Regions from separate parts of the Heyndrickxia sp. NPDC080065 genome, predicted to be linked through region 2. Evidence: riboswitches for the same ligand, from Rfam matches in the RefSeq annotation. Region 2 holds a riboswitch; the other holds the start of a gene.
What was found. Region 2 has a riboswitch for thiamine pyrophosphate ahead of ACQKP0_RS21810 (YkoF family thiamine/hydroxymethylpyrimidine-binding protein). Riboswitches for the same ligand answer to the same signal wherever they lie in the genome.
Positions count from the first base shown of each region.

Region 1 (4,845 bases), on a different contig from region 2:
GACTTTGCAGGCTCAACAGTTGTCCATTTGACAGGAGCGATGGCAGCATTAGCTGCTACAATTTTATTGAAGCCGAGAATTGGTAAGTACAATAAAGATGGATCGGTGAATAATATTTTTGGTCACAACCAAGTGTTTACAGCATTAGGAACTCTTTTACTGTGGATTGGATGGTTTGGATTTAATGCAGGCAGCACCCTATCAGTTAAAGATGGATTCTTTGGCTTTGTTGCGCTAAATACGAATTTAGCAGCCGCTGCCGGTGCATTTGCTGCCCTTCTGATTTCGTGGATGGTATTAGGTAAATCGGATATTACTACTATATTAAATGGCGCATTAGCTGGACTTGTAGCTATTACCGCATCGTGTGCATTCGTCACTACTTGGGCATCTGTAGTAATTGGCTTTGTAGCTGGAATATTAGTGTTTTATAGTATGAGATTTTTTGATAAAAGAAAAATTGATGATCCTATCTATGCTTTATCTGTTCACGGAACAGCAGGTGTATGGGGAACTTTATCAACAGGTTTCTTTGCAACAAAGGAATTGGCAACAGTGGGATCGCCTGGCTTATTTTATGGTGGAGGCTTTCATCAATTAGGTGTGCAATTTATAGGCGTATTTGTATCAGGTTTATATGCTTTTGTTGTTTCGTTTGTTATCTTGTATGTGATGAAAAAGCTCATGAACGGACTTCGTGTTTCTGAAGAAGAAGAAATCGTTGGTCTTGATTTAAGTGAACATGGCAGCTATGGGTATCCGGAAATTATTTCAAAAGGAAAAGCAAGTTAAAATAAATGTTACGAGAGGTTAGGAACAAACTTATTTAAATGACAATTTTCGCGTAGTGTGATTGAGTTGAAATACTAGTTTATTAGGATTTAACGATCTTTTAATCAAACGTTTGATTAGTTTATTGAGAGTTGCCTTTTCTGCAAATTTTTCAAATGAAATTTATAGAAAGTATTATTATACCGGTGTTTTAAAGGTATTTAATCAAACGTTTGATTAAATACGGTATTGGCGATTTTTGTAGAAAAGTCGTTTTGAGGTTGCTAATAAAATATCTGAAAATTTTTTGTAGAGAAAAAATTGTTTCATAGTTTATGAAAATGGTATACAATGGATGTGCCAATTAAATAACGTTACCACAAGGGGAGCAATATTGCTGAGAGTGAACATTAAGTTCTGACCCTTCGAACCTGTTAGTTAATTCTAGCGTAGGGATGTGGCTTTAATGAAGGCTGTTTTTGTATAGAAAAAGAGTCTTAATGAATAATGATCAATTATTCTTTCTTAAATATTCCCTCTTGAGGTATCGTTTATTAATTAAACATTACATAGGAGGGATTTTTTTTATGAAAAATTTTCGTTTAGTTGTACTTATTGAAATAGCACTATGTGCGGCATTTGCTATGCTTTTAGATTTCATACCATCTATTAAACTATCCCCAGCTATTTCAATTTCATTTAAGATGGTTCCCATCTTTATTGTTGCCTTTCGCTGGGGAGTAAAAGCGGGTTTTGTTTCAGGGTTATTATGGGGGCTCCTGAAAGTTGTTACAGGAGATGCTGCTGGCGGTATTTTAACTCCTTTACAAGGATTTATCGAATATTTTATCGCTTTTGCATTTATCGGAATAGCTGGTTTCTTTCAGCCTTTAATACAATCCAGCATCCAGGAGGGAAGTAGAAGAAAAGCTGTTTTCTGGGCCGCTATTGGAGTATTTTTCGGAAGTTTAGCTCGATATTTTTGGCACTTTCTTGCAGGCTTTATTTTTTGGGGAAAGTATGCTCCAAAAGGGCAATCAGCTGTTTTATATTCTTTTATCGCGAACGGAACATCAATGATTGGATCTTTCATACTCTGTGCAATTATTTTAGGTATTCTTATTTCTATGGCGCCTATCCTAGTGAAGAAATTAGCGTAAGAGATACTATTTAAAAAGTTCAACATTCCTTGTGGAAAAACTTATATTTAAGTGACAATTTTCGCGTAGGGTGATTCAGAAAAAACATCAGTTTAATAAGGGTTTAGTGATCTTTTAATCAAACGTTTGATTAAGGATTTAGATGTTGATTTTGTAGAAAATTGTAAGGAGGGCAGCCTAAGGTAAAGTGTTCAATAACATTGCCTCGGGCTGCCCTCTATCATTTTTTATTTATACTTTGTTTTTATAAAAAGGATATAAAGGATTTTTAGTAAAGCTGCAAGAAATAATTATTAACTAATACTTTAAGAGGAGAAATACTAGCATGCTCAGTAAAGAGATCATTTTATATGAACGAATGAAGAGACAAAGTTTACTCGATCCCATTGATATTGAAAATAGACATACAGAATATATTGAACTATTTAGGCTGTTACAGCCCGTTGCACCTGTTCATTTTACACGGCCAGGCGATCCTCCAAGATTAGTACATCGAACAAACATCGATGATTTTTTACTATCAAGTAGATTAAGAGAGAAACATCGAATGGTAAAAGGTCGATTTATTGGAGGACGTGTTGGATATGTACTCCAAGAAGATTTGAAACTGTATGCTACAGTATTCCGAAAAACGCTAAAAACGATTAAGCCCATTCATGAAGAGATTATCGGTTTAATTAAGAAAACCGGAGGAATATCGAAAGAACAGCTGAAAGGAGAACTTCCATATACAAGCTCGGAAATTACAAAGGCTTTACAAAGTCTACAAGAAGCCTTTTTAGTATATGAAGACCAGGTTGATACAGACTGGGATACAGGATGGTTCGATTTTGCTACTGAATGGTTTGAAATAAATGTAAGTGATGAGGAATTTATAGATTCTCTCAAAAACGTGATCTTAAATTTTTTAAATGGAATGGTATTCGCTTCCGAAGAACAAATTAAGAGCTGGTCAAGCTTAAGTATTAAAGTAATAAGGTCTGTAATAACAGTATTACAAGAAGAAGAAAAAATTGCGCTTGTTGATATTAAAGATCTCGGTAAAGGCTATATGCGAAGTGAAGATGTAAAAGAATATAAACAATTAACTGATTTTCGTTCGGTATTTATGTTGGATAAATCCGATTTTTTAGTGCGAGCGAATATGTCAGCACTTAAGGAAAAATATAAGGGTTATGAAGTATTACAGTATTTGTTAATTGATGGAGAATTTAAGGGAGCAGTTATTGGTCATTGGCGAATAGGACCTTATGATCTTGAAGATATAGTAGTTGAACCAGAAGTAAATACTAGAAAAGAAGAAATTATTGAAGCTATAAGAAATATCTATCCTGAAGATACCACAGCAATATTAAAATATAATGGGGAAGATTTGTAGATTGATTTTTTTATTGCTTTTGTTTCCTTAATATGTTAAAAACAATCTATACATCTTATTTCTAGGTAGGTGATATATTTTGTTTAATCGGGAACTTGTGAAGGGAAGTACTTCGCTGCTTTTATTGCATTTATTAGATGAACGAGACATGTACGGTTACCAATTAGCGAAGGAAATGGAAAGAAGAAGTGATGAAGCACTTCATGTAAAAGAAGGGACATTATATCCTGCATTGAAAAAGTTAGAGGAAAAGGGATATATTGATTCCTATTGGCAGGAGCAGGAAAAGGGGCCAGCTCGAAAATATTACCGTATTACAAAGGATGGAAAAGAGGTTTTACTTCATAAGTCAAAGGAATGGAACAGTTTTGTCAGTGTGATGTCCAAGGTGTTGGGAGATTCATAATGTTAAAGTTAAAGGTTGAATATATAGATAATGTAAAAGTAGCTTTAGACAATCATCCTGATGCAGTTGGAATTTGTAATGAAATCTCTTCGCATATTGAAGAGGGAGTAAAGGAAAGAATGCTATTAGGGGTTAGTGAGAAACAAGCGCTTGAAGAGGTACTCGATTCCATGGGGGATCCTATAGAATTAGGAAAGGGTTTTTGTACAACATCCAATTCAAAACAGAATACCCCAATACATTTTATTCTAATAAACTGGTGTTTTTTTATTGGCGGTTTTTTCATAGCAATCAGCAATCAAGCATCGTTATTTCCGATATTGAGCAATGTCTGGACTTTCTTGGTCCATATGTCTGAGTACATTCTTCTGCTTTATTTACTTTACTGGTTTTACATAGGATATTTTATCGGTAAACAATATGGACCAAAGGGGAAAAGGCTTGTACGTAAAACGTTAATAGTCGCTTTAATTCCTAATGTAGCTTTAATGGTAGCGGTTCTTTTTGAATTTTATCCAGAAGGCTTTTTCTCACCTTTATTAAATCCGATGTTTCTTTTCTTTTGTGTTTTGTCCACTTTATGTTTCTATCCGATTAGTAAAGTAGCTTATAAATTTGGGATCGTAAATGGTCTCTAATTTTTTAAAATACTACATAGAATTTCTATGTATATTAGGAGGGGGAAAATATGTCGTTAACCATGTTGGGATGTATTGCACTATTTTTAGCGTTTTTTAGTTTAATATTTATCCGACAAAATCTTAAAACAAGATTTGATTTTAAAAATGCATGGACTGCAGGAGGCTCGATATTAGTAATAAACATTATATTAATAGGTTTGACTATTTTAGGTGTTTTTTTCATCCCGTTTTCAACACCTTTTTTTATTGTAATATCACCGGTTGTAAGTGTGATTGCATGGGTATTTATAAAAGAAAGCTTTAGGAAGCCTTTATTAAAAAGGCTACATGCGGTAATAGTCGGTCAATCCATATATATCGGACTATTCATCTATTTAGCTTATAAAAATTCTACCATCAAACCATCGTATCCGGGTGAGGACATGTTTATGACTGGACTAGGATATATGATCGGAATGATCGTCTGTTTCTTTGCTACATTAATTGGAG
Region 1 is NZ_JBNNWS010000002.1:138,919-143,763, reverse strand. It holds gene ACQKP0_RS02845 (ammonium transporter) at 1-792, shown strand, start outside; TPP riboswitch at 1,144-1,244, shown strand; gene thiT (energy-coupled thiamine transporter ThiT) at 1,359-1,931, shown strand; gene ACQKP0_RS02835 (hypothetical protein) at 2,257-3,309, shown strand; gene ACQKP0_RS02830 (PadR family transcriptional regulator) at 3,389-3,715, shown strand; gene ACQKP0_RS02825 (permease prefix domain 1-containing protein) at 3,715-4,353, shown strand; gene ACQKP0_RS02820 (hypothetical protein) at 4,404-4,845, shown strand, end outside.
Region 1: another riboswitch for thiamine pyrophosphate. It lies ahead of thiT (energy-coupled thiamine transporter ThiT); the one in region 2 lies ahead of ACQKP0_RS21810 (YkoF family thiamine/hydroxymethylpyrimidine-binding protein).

Region 2 (4,845 bases):
CTATATCCGCTGTGACAAATAGTTATTTAGCTATTATATCAGGGCAGATGCTAATAAATATGATTGTCTTTCCGTTTAATGTAATCGTTGTAAGTTTATTCGCTTCTAAATGGAAGCAGGAATTGGAAACAAGTCCAACACTTGATACTAGTAATAAATATTTAGCATAAATAATTCCAATTCAAATGGAGATAGTAACTTATCTTGGTTAGGGGGTTGGATATGTCAAAACGTGAAAAGAAATGGCGGAGAATTTACCTGTTTTTAATGATTTTCATTTATGCAATTTTTGTACCTGTAACAGCCTTGGATTGGTTAGCAGGAGATGGTAAGTTTCCTTATACAGCTATCATCGTGGGAATTGCATTACCTTTTATAAGGAAAAATCACTTAACTACTATGAAGGGGTAAGTAATTTCTTTCAAACATAAATATGGATAAATAGAAAAAAGAATTGTTTACTCAATAATAAAACAGTTCTTTTTTTTCATTTTCGGAATAGTAAAATAAAAAAGGGGTACCATTGAATTTTTCCGATGGTACCCCTTTTATTGTTAATTATGTTAATATTTAAGACCTTTTTAGTAGAGAACATGCTGTTATTGTTACACCATTCACAACAAATGAGGAAGCAAAATAACATGAATGTATTTACTTCATCCCGTCCACATCAATCTCACATTCCCTCAAAGGAACAACCTTTGTTTTCTTAATAAACTTGTAGCCAAACCACATAATTAAAAATAATGGGATCCCGAGATAAGCAGCGATAATGTCCATCCAATCAATTCTTTCGCTTAGAAAGGCTTGATAGTCTTGGGCAATTATGACGACTAAACCTACTAAGAAAGCAAATATCGGTCCAAATGGATAAAGTTTTGCACGGTAAGGAAGCTTTTCGAGTGAGTGTCCTTGGGCAATATATACTTTTCGAAAACGATAATGGCTGGCTGCAATCCCTAACCAGAAGATAAATCCTGTAATACCTGCAGCGTTCAATAACCACATATAAATAGCTCCATCACCAAAAGCGGAAGCAAGAAAGGTGAGCATTCCGACTAATGTAGTGGCAACTAATGCCGCTACTGGAATACCACGTTTATTGATCTTTCCAAAGAACTTTGGAGCTTGTCCTTCTTTTGCCATAGCATATAAAATTCTTGTTGATGCATAGAGACTTGAGTTACCAGCTGATAAGACGGCTGTTAAGATGACTGCGTTCATTAAAGAAGCAGCAAAGGCAAGTCCCGCCTTCTTAAACACTAATGTAAAAGGACTAACCATGATATCCTCGCTCTTCAAGCTTTCAGTTGTATAAGGAATGATTAAACCGATTACGATGATGGCAAGTACATAAAATAAAAGTATTCGCCAAAAAATGCTTTTGATTGCTTTTGGAACGTTTTCCCTTGGATTTTCACTTTCTCCAGCAGCGACACCAACAATTTCTGTCCCTTGAAAGGAAAAACCAGCTGTTAGAAACACACCTATGACTGCTAAGATTCCTCCGTGGAACGGAGCGTCTCCAATCGTGAAGTTTTTAAAGCCGACGGCATCGCCCTTCATAATTCCAAATATCATTAAGAAACCAACAATGATGAAAATAATGATGGTAGCGACTTTGATAAACGAAAACCAATATTCCCCTTCTCCATATCCTTTAACGGAAAGGATATTGATACCGAAAATGATGAGTATAAAAAGCCCGCTCCATAACCATGATGGGCTATTAGGGAACCAGAACTTCATTACTAGTGTAGAAGCGGAAAGTTCTGCAGCAAGTGTAATCGCCCAGCTGTACCAATAGTTCCAGCCTAATGCAAACCCTAATGCAGGGTCAATAAACCGAGTAGCATATGTGCTGAAGGCGCCGCTTGTGGGCATAAAGGAAGCAAGTTCACCGAGACTGGTCATAATGAAATAGACCATGACACCAATAATCAGATAGGCGAGTAATGCCCCTCCAGGTCCTGCTTGATAAATAGCGGCTCCACTTCCTAGAAAAAGCCCTGTACCAATTGATCCGCCAAGTGATATCATCATCAAATGCCGCGCCTTTAAGCTGCGTTTTAATTCACCATTTTGGGTGACGTTAGTTTGTTCTATTTGATTACCCATAATTATGGCACCTCTAACATTCGTTCATTATTCCTATAGTAACTAGTATAAAATCTATCAGATGGATATTTATTTATGAAAATTAATATTAATAACTATATAACGATATCATAAACCAAAAGCAATGAAAATAGAAAGTGTATATTTTACCATGTAAATGAATTTTATTGCATAAAAAATATTTTTCTAGAATAATATAAAAAGATGATAATTAGACATTTTCAGAAAAAATAAAATTAAGTATCTTTACACATGATTCTTTGTCATGTATGATAAGTGCGAATAATAAAACTGCATATAACCTATCTGCACTAGGGGTGCTGAAATAGCTGAGATGTGAACGTGGAAGAGCGTTCCGATCCCTTATTACCCGATCTAGATAATACTAGCGTGGGGAAGTGTAGTAGTATTTTGTAAATCATTTTGGTTACATTTATTTGGATACTACTGCATCTTCCGTGAGATGCAGTTTTTTTATTCTCTAAAAAGATTAATTTCTATATTGGAGGAGAATTTTTATGACACAATCATGCGGAACAAGTAGAATTGTAGGTTTTCGTTTTTCGCTTTACCCAATGACAGATGAGTTTGTAGACATTATTTTATCCACCCTTGAACAAGTGGATACTTCTAAAGTATGGGTTAAAACAGATGATATAAGTACAGTGATTCGAGGGAAAATGGAGCATGTATTTGATGTAGCTAAAGCGATTTATTTATTATCTGCACAAACTGAAAAACATGTCGTTCTAAATGGAACTTTTTCAATCGGATGTCCAGGGGATTCAGATGGGGATGTCTTTATGTCAGCTGATGGTGTACGAATGAATGAAGATAAGATAAAGAACTTACATATTGAGGCGCCGACACAATTCGCTCTCTATCCTATGAATAATGAATCATATATGCAAATTATTGCTGATGTTGTTGATTTGGCTAAGGAAAAGGGCACATTTACAAGTGGAATCCACTATGCTAGTCGATTAGATGGTGATGCTCATGATGTATTTGCTACTTTAGAGCAGTCCTTCCATTACACACAGGAAAAAGTAAACCATGTGACAATGACGGTCAATATTTCAGCGAACAGTCCATCAAGGAAAAATAAATAAGGGGGGCAGGAACAATGTCGAAATGGAATCTACGTGAAATTGTTGTAATGTCGGTATTAGGGATTGTCTTTGCTATCGTTTATTTATTATTTGCCCAGCTGGGGAATGTCTTTTTTGGATTAGTTGGTCCGATAGGTTACGAACCGATCTTTGGAATCTGGTTTATTGTTTCTATTATTGTAGCGAATATTATTCGTAAACCTGGTGCGGCGGTTCTTTCTGAAACGATTGCTGCATTTGTAGAAATTTTAATTGGAAATGCAGTTGGGCCTAGACTATTAATCTCTGGCTTTATCCAAGGACTTGGTGCAGAGGCTGTATTTGCTGCAACTGGATGGAAGCGTTATTCCACCTGGGTGTTAATGCTTGCTGGAGTGGGTGCATCCATTTTTAGTTTTGCCTGGGGGTATTTTATTTCAGGCTTTGCCACACTTTCAACTACTTACGTGTTATCGATGCTTGTCATAAGAATGATATCCGGTGCACTACTTGCTGGTTTGCTTGGAAAATATATTAGTGAAGGATTGGCCAAAACGGGAGTACTCAACGGAATGCCACTGGGCAAAGAGATAAAAAAGAGAAAAGCGGCGTGATAACAATGGAGCCAAGTAAAGAAATATTAGAGGTTTCGAATCTTTCACTTTCGTATGAGGATGAATCAATTTTAAAAAATATATCATTCTCTTTAGATAAGGGAGAAAAACTTCTTTTATTAGGGCCAAGCGGATCGGGAAAGAGCTCTTTAACTCTCTGTTTAAATGGGCTAATCCCACGTTCTATTGAAGGTAATCGAACGGGAACTATTTGTTTTAGAGGAAAAGAAATTGAAGCATATGCTGCAGGGGAATTAAGCAGGCACATAGGGGTTGTGTTTCAAGATCCTGAATCACAATTTTGCATGCTTACAGTAGAGGATGAAATTGCGTTTGGTTTAGAAAATATAAACATACCTAGAGAAGAAATGGTGAAAAAAATAGATAGATCCCTTTCTTTAGTTGGTCTTGAAAAATATAAGTATGCTCAAATTTCTACATTGTCGGGGGGAATGAAACAAAAGCTAGCTCTTGCATGTGTGATTGCCATGGAGCCAGAAATCCTCATTCTCGATGAACCTACTGCATTATTGGATCCAGCTGCAACAAAGGAGTTTGTACAAACCATTGATTCACTTCAAAAGAAGCTGGATTTCTCACTGATTGTGATTGAGCATAAGCTTGATTATTGGATCCCATACCTTGACCGCTGTCTTGTTCTGACACAAACTGGGAATCTCATGTATGATGGTTTATTGAAAGAAGGATTGGTTAATCATTTTGAGGAAATGAAAGAGCTGGGTTTGTGTTTACCTAAGGTAACGATTTTTGGTCAACAATTTAAGGCGGATTTTTTTTCGTTCACGTTGGATGAATTAGTCAAGGAGTTGGATGAAAAATATGTCCAAAATTTATTCATGCCGACTATTTCATCTCCATCCAAAACATTGATTGAAATGAAAAACGTTTCATTTTTGCGTGGAAGTGAACCTATATTAAAAAATATTGATTTAACGATCGGGAAGGGTCAATGGACAGCCATTATTGGTCCAAATGGCGCCGGCAAGTCTACCTTATCATTG
Region 2 is NZ_JBNNWS010000022.1:24,795-29,639, forward strand. It holds gene ACQKP0_RS21795 (hypothetical protein) at 1-170, shown strand, start outside; gene ACQKP0_RS21800 (hypothetical protein) at 223-411, shown strand; gene ACQKP0_RS21805 (amino acid permease) at 652-2,118, opposite strand; TPP riboswitch at 2,422-2,532, shown strand; gene ACQKP0_RS21810 (YkoF family thiamine/hydroxymethylpyrimidine-binding protein) at 2,637-3,230, shown strand; gene ACQKP0_RS21815 (ECF transporter S component) at 3,245-3,823, shown strand; gene ACQKP0_RS21820 (ABC transporter ATP-binding protein) at 3,829-4,845, shown strand, end outside.